4 regions of the Streptomyces spinoverrucosus genome follow, and region 4 is predicted to be linked to each of the others. Evidence: riboswitches for the same ligand, from Rfam matches in the RefSeq annotation. Region 4 holds a riboswitch; each other region holds the start of a gene.

What was found. Region 4 has a riboswitch for cobalamin ahead of I2W78_RS11860 (ABC transporter substrate-binding protein). Riboswitches for the same ligand answer to the same signal wherever they lie in the genome.
Positions count from the first base shown of each region.
Region 1: another riboswitch for cobalamin. It lies ahead of I2W78_RS31905 (cobalamin biosynthesis protein); the one in region 4 lies ahead of I2W78_RS11860 (ABC transporter substrate-binding protein).
Region 2: another riboswitch for cobalamin. It lies ahead of I2W78_RS06950 (CoA-acylating methylmalonate-semialdehyde dehydrogenase); the one in region 4 lies ahead of I2W78_RS11860 (ABC transporter substrate-binding protein).
Region 3: another riboswitch for cobalamin. It lies ahead of metE (5-methyltetrahydropteroyltriglutamate--homocysteine S-methyltransferase); the one in region 4 lies ahead of I2W78_RS11860 (ABC transporter substrate-binding protein).

Region 1 is NZ_JADPZX010000001.1:7,021,466-7,025,614, reverse strand. Features, by position in the region: gene I2W78_RS31930 (hypothetical protein) at 1-80, shown strand, start outside; gene I2W78_RS40845 (Scr1 family TA system antitoxin-like transcriptional regulator) at 470-634, shown strand; gene I2W78_RS31920 (hypothetical protein) at 831-1,226, shown strand; gene I2W78_RS31915 (hypothetical protein) at 1,156-1,467, opposite strand; gene I2W78_RS41225 (DUF397 domain-containing protein) at 1,497-1,706, opposite strand; cobalamin riboswitch at 2,024-2,164, shown strand; partial or broken gene I2W78_RS31905 (cobalamin biosynthesis protein) at 2,267-3,207, shown strand; gene I2W78_RS31900 (cobyric acid synthase) at 3,204-4,149, shown strand, end outside.
Region 2 is NZ_JADPZX010000001.1:1,514,518-1,518,666, reverse strand. Features, by position in the region: gene I2W78_RS06965 (ABC transporter ATP-binding protein) at 1-499, shown strand, start outside; partial or broken gene I2W78_RS40305 (GNAT family N-acetyltransferase) at 645-818, opposite strand; gene I2W78_RS06955 (cobalamin-binding protein) at 975-1,904, opposite strand; cobalamin riboswitch at 1,977-2,150, shown strand; gene I2W78_RS06950 (CoA-acylating methylmalonate-semialdehyde dehydrogenase) at 2,346-3,869, shown strand; gene I2W78_RS06945 (acyl-CoA dehydrogenase family protein) at 3,875-4,149, shown strand, end outside.
Region 3 is NZ_JADPZX010000002.1:7,136-11,284, reverse strand. Features, by position in the region: gene I2W78_RS35510 (FAD-binding dehydrogenase) at 1-2, shown strand, start outside; gene metE (5-methyltetrahydropteroyltriglutamate--homocysteine S-methyltransferase) at 77-2,395, opposite strand; cobalamin riboswitch at 2,569-2,792, opposite strand; gene I2W78_RS35500 (metal ABC transporter ATP-binding protein) at 2,917-3,552, shown strand; gene I2W78_RS35495 (metal ABC transporter permease) at 3,549-4,149, shown strand, end outside.
Region 4 is NZ_JADPZX010000001.1:2,670,767-2,674,915, forward strand. Features, by position in the region: gene I2W78_RS11850 (ABC transporter ATP-binding protein) at 1-285, opposite strand, end outside; gene I2W78_RS11855 (FecCD family ABC transporter permease) at 420-1,442, opposite strand; gene I2W78_RS11860 (ABC transporter substrate-binding protein) at 1,439-2,473, opposite strand; cobalamin riboswitch at 2,511-2,705, opposite strand; gene I2W78_RS41110 (serine/threonine-protein kinase) at 2,902-3,429, shown strand; gene I2W78_RS11870 (hypothetical protein) at 3,434-4,149, opposite strand, start outside.

The DNA of each region.
Region 1 (4,149 bases), 4.4 Mb from region 4:
TGTCCACCACGGGTGCGTACGTGTGCTTTGCGCTGTGCGCGGCTGCGGTGGCGTACGGAATTTTCCTGATCATGGCCTGAGACCGGAAGCCTCACGGCCGTCTCTGTTCACCTCTGCTCAGCCCTGACAACTTCAGAATCAACCCCCGTAGGCGCTTTGTAATGCTTGCGGGGGTTTTATCCGCATTCGGAGCAGCGCAGCGACCTTGCCGGGAAGTTGCTGTCCGACAGTGGCCGCCTGACGAGTCAACGACGACATGTGGCAGGGAGCACCATGGCCAGAGACATCGATCCGAGCCTGAATCGGCGCAGGCTCCGCATCGAGCTGCGCAAAGCCCGCGAGTAAGCCGTGTTCACCTCGGGCGCGCTGATCGCCACCGGTGACGCGGGGCCGAACCTGCGCCGACTCGTGGAGCTCCGTACGACACGTCAGGAGCGCTACCTCGACGGCGACGAGGGGCGGCCCTTCGGTGTTCCGTCAGCAGTTGGACCACCTCAAGACGCTGATGCAGCGGCCCCGGGTGAACCTGCAGGTGCTGCCCTTCTCCGCAGGGGCACACTTCAGCGTGGCCACGTTCATCGTGAGGAGTGTTTCGAGGAAATCAGCAGCATCGCTTGTCACGGTGACCGAATGATCGAGCTGATCGACGCGGTCAAGGAGAGTCTGGACAACAACTGACCCCGGGACGGGACGGCCCGGGCGAGTTCGGGGGTGGACCGATGGCGGTCTTCGGGTTGCGAGAGTGGTGGCGCCGGTTGCGCGCGGCCCGGACCGTTCCGCCGGGTGAGGATCCCGGGGTCCCTCCCGAGTCCGCTCAGCAGGAAGGACCCGTGCCACTCGACGACTGCACCCTGAAGGCCTACGCCATGCAGCGGCCGGAGTGGGTGGACGCTCTGATCCGGGTGGAGAACGCCCGGGTGGACGGGGAGATACGCCTGCTGTCGGTCCGGCTGCTCCTGGGAACGGCGTGCGCCAGTCTGCTGCTGTTCAGCATCGCCGTGGCCGCCAGAGTCGCCCCCGCACTCCCCTTCGGGATCGCGACCCCGCTCACCACGGCGGTGATCGGCGCGACCGGAGCAGCGCTGGTCACCGTGCTCGGCGCCGGACTGGGCAGGGCGCTGCGCCATCGCTCCGGCAGCACGCAGAGCGGCCCCGTCAGTGGTGCGGGGACCTCCGGGGCTGAGCCGACGCCAGGGCCCGGTGCAGAACCCGGAGCCGGTCGCTGACCGGGGTGAGCCCCCACCACAGACCGGCGGCCCCGGCGATGAGCACGGTCAGCGCCAGCCAGACCACGGCACGCGCCTCACCGGCCGGCACCAGCAGCGCGGCCAGGGCGCCGACTCCGACGGCGAGCCCACCCATCACCGTGGCGTACAGCGCCAGCGGCGCGGCCGACGTGATCGAACTCCCCCTTGTGTGCGGCTTCCTCGTCCGCTCCGAGGAAGAACCCTTGGCCCGGTCTCCCATGCGCTTACCTCCCGCCCCCGCACGGATCGTCAAGAACCATCCGCTCCCGGGTCCGCCAGCCCCGACAGAAAACCACACCACGCGGCGTGGCGGAAGGTGAGCACAGCGTCGTGGCGCCCCTTCGAGTCACGCACGAGCACCTCGGTCTCCCCCAGGGCCAGTTCCAGACACTCACCGCCCGTATTGCCGGAATGGCTGCTCCTGATCCACACCCGCCGCCACGACTCACCGCCGATCACACCGACCTCCTTCACCCAAGAGTCAGCGCACCGACACGGCGTCCTCACCGCGACGTCCCCCAGCGCCGTGTCCCGCCACCGCCCGGGGTCCGCCCCAGGGCAACGGAGGCTCGGCCACACCAGGTTCGTCTCCCCGCCACGAATCACCCAATGCCGCTCGCCGGCGCTCTCAGCCTTCGCACTGCCGTTCTCCTGGAGTGTGCCCAGCTTCCCGGCCTGGAAAGAGGCTAGAAGGCGCCGATTCCGACGGCTGACGATATTTCAGCGATGTGGAACTCCGCACACCGCAGCGTCGCAGGTCAACGGCAAGTTGACGGCCGTTCCGGCCCCGTGGTGGACTTCCGGAGCCATGTACGGCGGCAGGAGAGGAAGTCGGTGTGAATCCGGCGCGGTCCCGCCACTGTGACCGGGGAGGTAACTCCCCGGGAGCCAGGAACTCTCGCCGCCGGTCTCGTCGAACCAGGGCGCGGACACCCTGAGTGAGGACATAACGCGATGCTCGGCTGCCCAGTGAGGTCCCGCACCAGGTCTCTGCCCGACCGCACGGCCGGCTGAGCCCCATGCGTGCCGATCGCGTCTTCGCGTACGGCGCCGCCGCCGGCCTCCTCGGCGACCTCCTCCTCGGCGATCCGCGCCGCGGGCATCCGGTCGCCGCGTTCGGGCGGGCCGCCGCCGCCGTGGAACGGGTGTTGTGGCGCGACCACCGCGCTTGGGGTGCGGCGCACACCGCCGTGTGCGCCGGTGGCGCCGTCGCGCTCGGTGCCCTCGCCCGCAGGGTCGTACGGTCCTCCCCCGCCGCCTCCGTCGCCGTCACCGGGCTCGCCACCTGGGCCGTCGTCGGGGGGACTTCACTCGCCCGCGAAGCCCGGGCCATCGGGCATGCCCTGGAGGCCGGGGACGTCGAGGGGGCGCGGGCGCGGCTGCCGCATCTGTGCGGGCGGGATCCGCAGGCCCTCGACGCCGACGGGATCGCCCGCGCCGTGGTCGAGTCGGTCGCCGAGAACACCTCCGACGCGGTGGTGGGGGCGCTGGTGTGGGGGGCCGTCGGTGGAGTGCCCGGCCTCGTCGGGTTCCGAGCCGTGAACACCCTGGACGCCATGGTCGGGCACAAGTCGCCCAAGTACCGGCGGTACGGGTGGGCCTCCGCTCGGCTCGACGACGTCGCCGGGTGGCCGGGGGCTCGGCTGACCGCCGTACTCGCCGCTCTCGCCGGACCGGATCCGCGCGCGGCCGTGCGGGCCTGGCACGACGACGCCGGTCGGCATCCCAGCCCCAACGCCGGGCCCGTGGAGGCGTCGTTCGCGGGCGCGCTGGGGGTGCGGCTCGGCGGCACCCTCTCGTACGGGGGCGGGTCGAGCACCGGCCCCTGCTCAACGGCCGGGGACGTCTGGTCGAAGTCGCCGACATCGATCGGGCCGTACGGCTCTCCCGGCGCGTCGGCTGGCTCGCGCTCGGCGTGTGCGCGGGCGCGCGGATGCTGAGGAAGGGGCGTGCGTCATGAGCGGGGGACTTCTGGTCGCCGGTACCACCTCCGACGCCGGAAAGAGTGTCGTCACCGCCGGGATCTGCCGCTGGCTGGTGCGGCAGGGCGTCAAGGTCGCGCCCTTCAAGGCGCAGAACATGTCGCTCAATTCGTTCGTCACCCGCGAGGGTGCCGAGATCGGGCGGGCGCAGGCCATGCAGGCGCAGGCGTGCCGTGTGGAGCCGACCGCGCTGATGAACCCGGTGCTGCTCAAGCCGGGCGGGGAGCGGAGCAGCCAGGTGGTGCTGCTGGGCAGGCCCGTCGGGGAGATGAGCGCGCGCGGGTACCACGGGGGACGGCAGCAGCGGCTTCTCGGTACCGTGCTCGACTGTCTCGCCGAGTTGCGGGGCACGTATGACGCGGTGATCTGTGAGGGGGCCGGCAGCCCGGCCGAGATCAATCTGCGGCGGACGGACATCGTGAACATGGGGATCGCGCGCAACGCCCGGCTCCCCGTGCTCGTCGTCGGCGACATCGACCGTGGCGGGGTCTTCGCCTCGTTCTTCGGGACCGTCGCCCTGCTGTCGCCGCAGGACCAGGAGTTCGTCGCCGGGTTCCTCGTCAACAAGTTCCGCGGGGATGTCTCCCTGCTGGAGCCGGGGCTGGACATGCTCCGGACGCTCACCGGGCGGCGGACGTACGGTGTGCTGCCGTACCGGCACGGGCTGGGGATCGACGAGGAGGACGGACTGCGCGTCTCGATGCGCGGGGCCGTGCGGGAGTCCGTCGTCGCGCCGCCCGTCGGCGCGGACGTGCTGCGCGTCGCCGTGTGTGCGGTACCGCTGATGTCCAACTTCACGGACGTGGACGCCCTCGCCGCCGAACCCGGTGTCGTGGTGCGGTTCGTGGACCGGCCCGAGGAGCTGGCCGACGCCGATCTCGTGGTGATACCGGGGACGCGCGGGACCGTACGGGCACTGG
Region 2 (4,149 bases), 1.2 Mb from region 4:
CGGCCGCTTCGACGCGCTGACGGAGCACGATCGGCGGATCGTCGACGCGGCGCTGGAACGGACCGACATCACCGGCAAGCAGTACCAGAGCTGGCACACCCTCTCCGGAGGGGAGAAGCAGCGTGCCCAACTCGCCCGCGCCCTCGCCCAGGAACCGCAGGAGATCCTGCTCGACGAACCCACCAACCACCTCGACATACGCCACCAGCTCGAACTCCTCGACCTGCTGACATCACTGGACGTCACCTGCGTCGTCGCCCTGCACGACCTCAACCTCGCCGCCCGTTACTGCGACCACATCGTCGTCCTCGACCACGGCGAGGTCGCCGCGGCGGGCACCCCGGAGGCCGTGCTGACCCCGGACCTGATCAAGTCGGTCTACGGCGTCAACGTCCTCGTCGACCGCGAACCCACCACCGGCACCCTCCGCATCACCTACCTGGCCGCCACCGCCACGGGAACGACTGCCACACAGGTGATGCAACTCGATCCCCAATAGGACTCGTCAGCTGCTGACCGGTGATGTCGTAGCCGGATGAGGAGAGTGCACCGCTTCGACAGACGACTGGGCATTCCCGCACCGCTTCCGGTGTTCGGGCCTACCTACCGAGGTTGGGGCCGTGGTTACAGGGGTTGGGGGGCCAGGGAACGGGCGGGGTGGCGGGGGTCCAGCCCTGGTGGCGGTAGAAGGACATGGCTCGTGGCGACTGGACGGACGTCAGCAGCCAGGAGCGGCCCTCGGGGGCGTCGGCGGTCACGGCCTCCAGGAGCTTGCCCGCGAGACCGGCGCCCCGGGCATCGGCGCGGACCGCGAGCTCGGGGCTCCGGCGGCGCGGGACACCTGGCTCCTCGGCGTCCCTCTCTGCCTCGGGCTCCCCGGCCTGTATCTGGCGTGAACGGCGCGCGCCGTGCTGTACGCCCTGCTGATCCACCTGCGGTACCAGCACCGCTTCCGGCGCCGGTCGTGACCCGCTTCAGCGGCGGGCGTCGTCCTCGAACGGGCGCGCCTCCGCCGCCGTAACCGTCTCCCCGGCCCGCACACCGTGCAGGACATGCGCCAGTACCTCCGCGCCACGGACCACGCGCGGGCCGGGGCGGTTGAAGTAGGCCGGGCCGTCGAGCACCCACACCCGGCCGGCCCGGACGGCGGGCAGGTCCGCCCAGCCGGGCAGAGCGGTCAGCAACTCCCGTTCCTTCAGCGTCCGTTCGGGAGCGAAGCCGCAGGGCAGCACCAGGACGACGTCCGGCTGGGCCGCGCGTACGGCCTCCCAGGTCATCGGCTTGGTGTGTTCGCCGGGCGCGGCGAGCAGCGGCTCGCCCCCGGCGCGGGTGATCTGCTCGGGCACCCAGTGTCCGGCGGGCCACAGCGGGTCCAGCCACTCGATGGCGACGACGCGCGGCCGGTCCCGCCCCGCCACCGCAGCACGGACCCGGTCGAGCCGGGCCCGCAGCTCCGCCCGACGCTGCTCGGCCCGCTCCCGCACTCCGAGCAGCTCGCCGACCGTGACCAGACAGTCCAGTACGTCGTCGAGAGTGCGCGGCTCCAGGCTGAGGACGCGGGTGCCGGCGTCCAGGACACGTACGGCCCGGCTCACCTTCTCGTACGACACGGCGCACACGTCGCACAGGTCCTGGGTGAGGACGACGTCCGGGCGGAGGCCGGCCAGGGCCTCGGTGTCGAGGGTGTAGAGGGACGACCCGGAGTGCGCCGAGCCGCCCACGGCGTCGGAGATCTCGCGGCTGGTGAGGTCGTCCGGGGTGAATTCCGCACGCGTGACGACCTGTACGCCGGTCACCGAAGCGGGAGGCCAGTCGCACTCGTGGGTCCGGCCGACCAGCCGTTCGATGAGGCCGAGCTCGGCCACGATGTCGGTCGCGGCGGGCAGCAGGGAGACGATGCGCATACCGCGACCCTAGGCGCCCGATGTCATCCGCCGCACGGCAGGACTGGATTTACTAGGACGTCCAACTATATATTCGTGGGGAAGGCCCGCGGTGCAGGGAAGCCGGTGTGAATCCGGCACGGTCCCGCCACTGTGACCGGGGAGTACGCCGTCGAGAGATACGCCACTGACGAGCTGGATGTCGGGAAGGCGGACGGCGCGCGCTGATCCGGGAGTCAGGATACCGGCCGTGGGATTTGTTCCGTGTTGTCCACGAGGATGGAGCAGACACGCATGGCACCGGTGTGCACCCACGACCCAGGTGAATCCCCCGTTCTCTGACGAGGACGGGCTTCGAGCCATACGCGATCTCGCGCTGCCCCGCACCCCGACGCCACGAGCGTCCCGAGGTGCCGGACCGGCGTGCCATCCCCGGATCCCACCTGACGAGAGCAGGCATCGATGGTCCGCGAACACGACCGCGCCGCTGTGCGCGAGTTGACCCATTTCGTCGGCGGCAAGCACACCCCGGGTACATCGGGGGCCTACGGCGAGGTGTACGACCCCAACACCGGCCGCGTCCAGGCCCATGTACCGCTGGCGAACCGTGCCGAGACCGCGGCGGCCATCGCCGACGCCGCCGAGGCCCAGCGCGAATGGGCCGCCTGGAACCCGCAGCGCCGGGCGCGTGTGCTCCTGCGCTTCCTCCAGCTTGTGGAGGAGGAGAAGGATGCGCTGGCCCGGCTGCTGTCCTCCGAGCACGGCAAGACCATCGCCGACGCGCACGGTGACATCCAACGCGGCTTGGAGGTCGTCGAGTTCGCAGCGGGCATCCCGCACCTGCTCAAGGGCGAGTTCACCGACAACGCGGGCACGGGCATCGACGTGCACTCGCTGCGCGCACCGCTCGGCGTGGTCGCCGGGATCACCCCGTTCAACTTCCCCGCGATGATTCCCCTGTGGAAGGCCGCCCCGGCCCTGGCCTGCGGCAACGCCTTCATCCTCAAGCCCTCCGAGCGCGACCCGTCGGTCCCGCTCCGCCTCGCGGAACTCTTCCTGGAGGCGGGCCTGCCGCCCGGCGTCCTCAACGTCGTCAACGGCGCCCGCGAGACCGTCGACACCCTCCTCGAAGACCCGCGCGTCGCCGCCCTCGGCTTCGTCGGCTCCACCCCGATCGCCGCGCACGTCTACGCCACCGCCGCCGCCCACGGCAAGCGCGCCCAGTGCTTCGGCGGCGCCAAGAACCACATGATCGTGATGCCGGACGCCGACCTCGACCAGGCCGTCGACGCCCTGATCGGTGCCGGATACGGCTCGGCGGGCGAGCGCTGCATGGCGATCTCCGTGGCCGTACCGGTGGGCGAACAGACCGCCGACGCCCTCGTGGCCCGCCTCAAGGACCGCATCGCCGGCCTGCGCATCGGCCGCAGCGACGACCCGGACGCCGACTTCGGCCCCCTGGTCGGCCAAGACGCCGTCGACCGCGTCCGCTCCTACGTCGACCTCGGTGTCGAGGAGGGCGCCGAACTCGTCGTCGACGGACGGGACTTCACCCTCCCCGGCCACGAGGACGGCTTCTTCGCGGGCGCCTCCCTCTTCGACCGGGTGACTCCTTCCATGCGCATCTACCAGGAGGAGATCTTCGGCCCGGTCCTGTCCGTCGTCCGCGCCGCCGACTACGAGGAGGCCCTGCGCCTGCCCAGCGAGCACACCTACGGCAACGGCGTCGCGATCTTCACCCGGGACGGCGACACCGCCCGCGACTTCACCCGGCGTGTGAACACCGGCATGGTCGGCGTCAACGTGCCCATCCCGGTGCCGGTCGCCTACCACACGTTCGGCGGCTGGAAGCGCTCCGGATTCGGCGATCTGAACCAGCACGGTCCGGACGCGATCCGCTTCTACACCCGTACGAAGACGGTCACTTCACGCTGGCCCGCCGGCCTCAGGGAAGGCGCCAGTTTCACCATCCCGACGATGGGGTGAGCGGTATGACCATGCTCACCGAGGACCAGCAGGCCCTTGTCGAGACCACCCTCGACTTCGCCCAGGACCATCTCGCCCCGCACGCCCTCGACTGGGACCGGGACAAGCACTTCCCCGTCGACGTGCTCCGCAAGGCGGCCGGTCTCGGCCTCGGCGGCGTGTACGTCCGTGAGGAGTCCGGAGGCTCCGGCCTCACTCGCGCCGACGGCGTGCTCGTCTTCGAGACGCTCGCCTCCGGCTGCCCGTCCATCGCCGGGTATCTGTCCATCCACAACATGGT
Region 3 (4,149 bases), on a different contig from region 4:
GAACCGGCTCGGTCGGCCCCCGGAGAGGGACCGGGACACTCGCGGCGCCCCGGCCCCTCCTTCGGATTCGTCCGGGTCAGGACACGGACAACTCCCCGCGGACCGTGCGGGCCGCGGCGACCAGGTTCTCCAGGGACGCCCGGGTCTCGGGCCAACCGCGGGTCTTCAGCCCGCAGTCGGGGTTGACCCACAGCCGCTCCGCGGGGATCGCCCGCAACCCCGTGCGCAGCAGTTCGGCCGCCTCCTCGGCGCTCGGGACGCGCGGGGAGTGGATGTCGTACACGCCGGGCCCGGCCTCGCGCGGGTAGCCGTGCGCGGCCAGCTCCCGGGCCACCTGCATGTGGGAGCGGGCGGCCTCCAGGCTGATGACGTCGGCGTCGAGGTCGTCGATGGCCCGGACGATGTCGCCGAACTCGGCGTAGCACATGTGGGTGTGGATCTGGGTGTCCGGGCGCACGCCACCGGTGGTGACCCGGAACGCCTCCGTCGCCCACGCCAGATACGCGGGGCGGTCGGCGGCGCGCAGCGGCAGGGTTTCGCGCAGGGCGGGCTCGTCGACCTGGATCACCGAAGTGCCCGCCGCCTCAAGGTCGTTCACCTCGTCGCGCAGGGCGAGGGCGACCTGGCGGGCGGTGTCGCCGAGGGGCTGGTCGTCGCGCACGAAGGACCAGGCGAGCATGGTGACCGGCCCGGTGAGCATGCCCTTGACCGGGCGGGAGGTGAGGGACTGGGCGTACGTCGTCCACCGCACGGTCATCGGCTCGGGTCGGGAGATGTCGCCGGCCAGGATCGGCGGACGGACGTACCGGGTGCCGTACGACTGGACCCAGCCGTGCTGGGTGGCGAGGTAGCCGGTGAGCTGCTCGGCGAAGTACTGGACCATGTCGTTGCGCTCGGGCTCGCCGTGCACGAGGACGTCGAGGCCGGTCTTCTCCTGGAAGGAGATCACGTCCTGGATCTCGGCCCTGATGCGCTCCTCGTAGCCGGCGTCGTCGATCCGCCCCGCCCTCAGGTCGGCGCGGGCGGCGCGCAGTTCGCCGGTCTGCGGGAACGAGCCGATGGTCGTGGTCGGCAGCAGGGGCAGGCCGAGGTGGGAGCGCTGGGCGGCGGTCCGCTCGGCGTACGGCTGGGAACGGCGGGCGTCGGCCTCCGTGACGGCGGCGGCGCGGGCCCGGACGGCCGGGTCGTGGGTGATGGGCGAGCTCGCGCGGGAGGCCAGGTCGGCGCGGTTCGCGGCCAGTTCGGCGGCGATGGTGTCGGTGCCCTGGGCCAGGCCGCGCGCGAGGGTGACGATCTCGGCGGTCTTCTGCCGGGCGAAGGCGAGCCAGCGCAGGATCTGCGGCTCGATGTCCCGTTCCAGGCCGGTGTCGAGGGGCACGTGGAGGAGGGAGCAGGAGGCGGCCACGTCCACCCGGTCGGCCAGGCCCAGCAGGGTGCCGAGGGTGGTGAGCGACGCCGACAGGTCGTTGACCCAGATGTTGCGGCCGTTGACGACACCGGCGACCAGGCGCTTGCCGGGCAGCCCACCGACGGCGGCGAGGGCGTCCAGATTGGCGGCGGCCGACTCGGTGAAGTCCAGCGCGAGGCCCTCGACGGGCGACTTGGCCAGCACGGGCAGGGCGTCACCGAGCCGGTCGAAGTACGAGGCGACCAGCAGCTTGGGCCGGTCGGGCAGCGCGCCGAGGTCGCGGTAGGCGCGGGCGGCGGCGTTCAGTTCGGCGGGCGTACGGTCCTGGACGAGGGCGGGCTCGTCGAGCTGCACCCACTCGGCGCCGGCCGCACGCAGGTCGGCGAGCACCTCGGCGTACACGGGCAGCAGCCGGTCCAGCAGCGTGAGCGGTTCGAAGTCCGCGGGCACGCCCGGTGCGGGCTTGGCGAGCAGCAGGTAGGTGACGGGGCCGACGAGGACCGGCCGGGCCGTCAGGCCCAGGGCGAGGGCCTCCTTCAGCTCCGCGACCTGCTTGGTGGAGTCGGCGGCGAAGACGGTGTCCGGGCCCAACTCCGGCACGAGGTAGTGGTAGTTGGTGTCGAACCACTTGGTCATCTCCAGCGGCGCCACGTCCTGGGTGCCACGGGCCATGGCGAAATAGCCGTCGAGCGCGTCGGCGGCGACGGCTTCCCGGTGCCGTTCGGGGATCGCGCCGACCATGACGGTGGTGTCGAGCACGTGGTCGTAGTACGAGAAGTCACCGGTCGGCACCTCGTGGACACCGGCCTCGGCGAGTCGGCGCCAGTTGCCGGCGCGGAGCTCGGCGGCGGTGGTGCGGAGGGCGTCGGCGGTGACGCGGCCCTTCCAGTAGCCCTCGATCGCCTTCTTCAGTTCCCGGTTCTGTCCCTGGCGGGGGTAGCCGTACACGGTGGCCCGTGCTGCCGCGGCTGCGGACTTGCTGGTCACGGAGATCTCCTTCGCGAGATGAATCCCTGAGATCCCGGAGACGGGGACGAGAGCGCGAAGGGGTGACGAACCGGACGGAAACCACGTCGCGCGGCAGCAGGTGCTGCGCGGTCGTCCGCCTGGTATGTACGCCGACCCGCCCTCGAGGTCACCGGGATGTCCACGCACGAGGGGTCGCGCGCGGGCAGTTGGCAGGTCTTCGGACTCGCGGGCACGCCTCGTGTCGTACGAGGCACCTACTGGCCGTCGCTTCCCAGGCCCATTTCCTCGGGGCCCAGTGCGTAAGACGGCGGTCGTTCCCGCTCACCGCTGCGGGGCAGTCCCGGATTCCCACCGGGTTCCCTCTTACGACGCTCCCGCCTGGCTGACGGGGCGAACCAGCTGCGTGGGTCAGCCTACGCGGCGGCGCGGGGGAGGGGAGGGCGCGTCCGGCATTCGGATGGTGAGGTGGGACACGCGAGGACGCGCCGGGAACCAGCCGCCCCTTCCTTCCGACTGCTGTGGAGGAGTGAGGAGGTGGCATGGACGGACTGGACGTCGTGATGCGCGATGTCGCCTGCCGGCACGGCCGTGTGGAGGCCGTGCGGGACGTCGACCTCGACGTCGCGGCCGGCCGGCGGGTGGCGTTGACCGGTACCAACGGCTCGGGCAAGACCACGCTGCTGCGGGCGGTGCTCGGCCTGCACCGCCAGTGCGGCGGCCGGATCCTGGTCGGAGGCCGGGACACCCGCAGCGCGGCCGAGTGGGCGTGGCGGCGCCGGGTGTGCGCGTGGATTCCGCAGAAACCGGCGGTCGGCCGGTTTCCGCTGCTGGCCGGGGAGTTGCTGGCGAGTGGTGGCGCGCGGGCCGAGGCGGTGGAGGCGGCGGCGAAGCTCGGCGTGGGACACCTGGTGGACCGGCCGTTGCACACGCTGTCCGGGGGCCAGTTGCAGCGGATGTACCTGGCACGGGCGGTCGGCTGTGTGGCCGCCGGCGCCGGGGTGCTGCTGGCCGACGAGCCCACCGCGGCGCTCGACTTCGCCGGGCAGGAGGAGGCCGCCGACGTGCTGCTGTCCCTGCCGGTGACCGTCGTGGTCGTCACGCACGACAGGGCGCTGGCCGACCGTTGCGACCGGGTGCTGGAGATGGCCGCGGGCTGTCTGCGGGAGGTGCGGTGAACGCCCTGGCCGCGGCCGACGTCGGCCAGTTGCTGCAGCTCGTCCCGGTCCAGCGCGCGGGGGTCGCCCTGCTGCTGGCGGCCGTGGGCCTGCCCGTGATCGGTGTCGTGATCGTCGGGCTCGACATCATGCCGGTGCGGTTCGCGATGATGCACGTGGCGCTGCTCGGTATCGCGGTCGGTCTGCTGACCGGCCTCGACCCGATGCTGTGCGCGCTGCTCGCCTGCGCTCTCGCCGGGGCCGGTGTCGCGCCGCTGGCCCGCACCCCGGACGGGCTGTCCGGGGCGATGGGCCTGTTGATGAGCCTGGCGATCGCGGCCGCACTGCTCGTGCTCGCGGTCTCCGGGGTCAACGCGGCGGGCGCGTTCGCGCTGCTGTGGGGGTCGATCCTGTCGGTGGGCACCGCCGACCTGTGGGTGATCGGCGCCCTGGCCGTCGTCGTCCCGGCCCTGTTCTGGTGGCGGCGCCGCGATCTCGCCCTGCTGCTGTACGACCGTGAACTGGCCCTGTCCTCCGGCGTACGGGTCGAGCGGCTCACCCTGGTGCTGCTCGTGCTGGTCGCGGTGGCCGTCGCCGGAGCCATCAAGCTCACCGGCG
Region 4 (4,149 bases):
GTCCGCGACCGTCAACTCCACCTGGGTGTCCGCCTGTTGCTCGACCACGGCGACACGGCGGGCGATGTCCCGGCGGCGCAGGTCGGACAGCGGCCGGCCGTCGAGGGTGACCACGCCGGAGGCGGGGGCGAGGACGCCGGACAGCAGGCGCAGCAGGGTGGACTTGCCGGAGCCGTTGGGACCCAGCAGGCCGGTCATGGCGCCGGGCGCCGGTGTGATGCTGACGCCGTCCAGGATGAGCCGCCCGTCGGCGGTACGGCAGACGCGGTCGGCGGCGAGGGTCATCGAACGCTCCTCCCGGCCGCCCGTACGTAAGTCATCGAACGCTCCTCCCGGCCGCCCGTACGTAAGTCATCGAACGCTCCTCCCGGCTGCCCGTACGTAAGTCATCGAACGCTCCTCCCGGCTCCGTACGCGAATCATCGGACGCTCCTCCCGGCCCGGTGGGTGCGGTACAGGACCGCGACGAAGGCGGGGACGCCGATCAGGGAGGTCATCACGCCCACCGGGATCTCCAGTGGTTCGAGCAGGGTGCGGGCGAGGGTGTCGATCCAGACGAGGAAGACCGCGCCGCCCAGTGCGGTGGCCGGCAGCAGGCGGCCGTGGCCGGGGCCGACCAGGGCGCGGGCCGCGTGCGGCAGCACCAGGCCCACGAAACCGATCGCGCCCGCGCTGCTGACCAGGGCAGCGGTGAGCAGCGCGGTGGCGCTGAGCAGCACCAGGCGGGTACGGGCGACATGGACGCCGAGCGTGGCCGCCGCGTCCTGCCCGAAGGCGAAGGCGTCCAGCGTCCTGCCGTGGCCGAGGCAGACGGCGAGGACCAGCAGCAGGACGGCCAGACACAGCCATACGTCCGTCCAGCCCGCGCCGCTGAGCGAGCCGAGCAGCCAGAACAGCACGGCGCGGGTGGTGTCGGCGTCCGCCGAGGTGACCACGACGAAGGAGGTGAGCGCCGAGAAGAGCTGCATCGCGGCGACGCCGGACAGCACGACCCGGTCGGTGGTGCCGCCGAGGGTGTGGGCGAGCAGCAGCATCAGCGCGAAGGAGCACAGGGCCCCCACGAAGGCGCCGCCGGACAGCGACAGCGCCCCGCCACCCGCGCCGAGCACGACCACGAGGACGGCGCCGGTCGACGCGCCGGAGGAGACGCCGAGGACGAAGGGGTCGGCGAGCGGGTTGCGCAGCAGGGACTGCATCACCGCGCCGCACAGGGCCAGTCCGGCGCCGCACACGGCGGCGAGCAGGGTGCGGGGCAGGCGGAGGTTCCAGACGATGCCGTCGCGGATCGGGGTGAGGCCGGAGGGGTCGCCGCCGAGGTGGGAGGCGACGACCGACCACACGTCGGCGACGCCGATGTCGGCCGGGCCGATGGTGAGGGCAACGGCGACGGAGGCCACCAGCACCACCAGGCCTGCCGCGTAGCGCAGCAGAGCCCCGGTCACTTCGCGAGGCCGAAGTCGCGCAGGCCGCGCGCGACCGCCTCGATGCCCTCGACCGTGCGGATGGTCGGGTTCATCGCCTGCCCGCTGAGCAGGACGTACCGCTTGTGCCGGACGGCGTCCATGTTCCGGGTGACCGGGTTGGTCTCCAGGAACTCGATCTTCTTCGCGGCGCTCTCCGCGGTCTGCGACTTGCGGGTGAGGTCGCCGATGACGAGCACGTCAGGGTCGCGGTCGGCGACGGTCTCCCAGTTGATCTGGGGCCATTCGTCCGTCGTGTCGTCGAAGACGTTCTTCGCGCCGACGGCGTTCGTGATGACGCCGGGAGCTCCGCAACAGCCCGCCATGTAGGGGGACTCGGAGTTGGCGAACCAGTACAGGAGGGTGACGTTCGAGGCGTGGAGGTCCTTCGTGGCGGTGGCAACCCGCGCCTTGAGGTCGGCGACCAGCCTGTCGCCGCGGTCGGCCACCCCGAAGAGGCCGGCCAGATCGCGGACCTCGCCGTAGACGGTGTCCATGGTCAGCGGCTCGGTCCGGACGCCGTCGCCGTCGCCGCTGTTGTCCTTGCCCTCGCAGTCCGCCGGGGAGAGGTACGTGGGCACGCCCAGCTTCTCGAACTGATCGCGTGTGGCCACACCGCCCGTGCCGAGCGTGGAGGCGAACGAGGCGGCCACGAAGTCGGGCTCCCGGTCCAGGACCGCCTCGAAGGACGGGGCGTTGTCCGCCAGCCGGTCCACCTCGGCGTTCGCCTTCTCCAGGCCCTTCATCACGGGGTCGGTCCAGGTCGCGGTGCCGACCATGCGGTCGGCGAGGCCGAGGGAGAGCATGATCTCCGTGGTGCCCTGGTTGAGGGAGACGGCCCGTCGCGGTCCGGCGCCGGTGACCTGCACGGTCCGCCCGCAGTTCTCGATCGACCGCCCGGTGGCCGACGCCTTGTCGTCAGCCCCGCCGGAGGTTCCGCTTCCGCAGGCGGTGAGCAGGAGCGCTCCGCACAGCAGCGCGGCGGACAGGGACGTGGTGCGCGTGACGGGCACAGCTGTTCCTCTACGTCGAGGGCCCGTACGCGGGGCCCGACCGTACCGTGTGCCAGCAGGTCTTCGGACTCGGGGTCACCCGGACACGACGCCTTCCCGGACCTCGCCGGTCCAGTGGCCGATTGCCGTGCCCGTCGCCCTCACCGCTGCGCGTCAGCTCCGGATTCGCACCGGATTCCCTGATCCCCGTACGCCCTCGTACTGGGATGCGACTGGCTGGCGCAAGCTATCACGGGGCTCGGGCGGGGGCGGCGCGGCCGGTCAAGCGTCGCCTCCAAGTGCCCTTGGCCGCCCGCCAATTGGAGTTACGGGGAGGTAATCCGCGTGCCCTGGGGCGATCCTGTGCCAGTCCGCCCGAAGTCACGTGCGTGACAAGGCGGCTGAGTACACTCCGTCACCATTGCTGGACGTGGGGTGAGGAGCGGGGCGTGCGTGTGACGCCTGAGGCCGGGGACCGGGTCGCCGGCCGGTATCTCTTGCGGGAACCCATCGGCAAGGGCGGCATGGGCGTCGTCTGGCTGGCCTGGGACGAGTTGCTGCACCGGCGGGTCGCGGTCAAGTGCGCCCGCCCTGATGACGACCGGGCCACCGAGCGGCTGACCCGGGAGGCGCGCAACGCGGGGCGGGTGCACCATCCCGGCATCGTGCCCGTCTTCGACATCGCCGTCGAAGAGGAGACCTGCTGGATCGTCATGGAGTACGTCCCCTCCCGCAGCCTCGCCCAGGTCCTCGCCGAGCGTGGTCGCCGCACCCCCGAGGAGGCCGGCTCGATCGGCGGCCAGATCGCCGACGCGCCGGCGAAGTCGCACCGCGAGGGCGTGGTGCACGGCGATGTGACGCCGGAGAACATCCTGGTCACCGAGGACGGCGTGGCCCGGCTGACCGACTTCGGGATTTCCGCCACGTCGCTGTCGGCCACGGCGGTACGGAATATCGCGCAGGCCTTGCCGAGCTGACCGGTCACCTGTTGGTCAGCGGCCTGAACGCGCCCCGCACATCGGACTTGGACTCGGTGACGTACCGGTTCGTCGGCGGGGTGTCGTCGGTGCCGTACGTGTAGTACGTGATGATCGCGGGGCAGCTCGATCCGCCGATCTGGATCGTGCGCTTGCTGACCAGCTTGCCGGTGCGCAGTTCGTAGACCCGCACCGGGATCGCGATCTTGTGGAAGGTCACATAGCTGACGGCACCCGAGTCCCGGCTCTGGTACGGACACGTCTCGACGGAGGTCCCGAAGTCCGCCTCGCCCACGCAGACGATCGCCACCGCGTCGGCGGCGTCACCGGCCTTCCAGTTGCCGGGGAGCTGGTTGGTGTACTCGGTGTTGCCGTAGAACAGCGCGCGGTTGGTGCCCTTGCCCATCGGCTTGGCGGCGCTGTACTTGGCCGGCTGGGAGCAGTACTCGGGCTGTTCGTCCTGCGTTCCCTGCAGCAGGGTGCGGACGTTGTCCAGCTCGATGGCGTGCGTGGCCTTGGTGATGCCCGCGCGGGCCCGGTTCCCGAGGTTGTCCTCGGGATACTCGTCGAGCAGCTGCCGGTAGCGCGCCTTGGCCGTCTCCCAGTCGCTGCCCTTCATGAGGTTGTCGCCGCAAGCGACGAGCGCGCCGGGCGCGACCCGGTTCGCGGTGTCGGCGGACCGGTCGAGCTGGTCGCGGGTCGGCTCACGGTCGCGGAGCC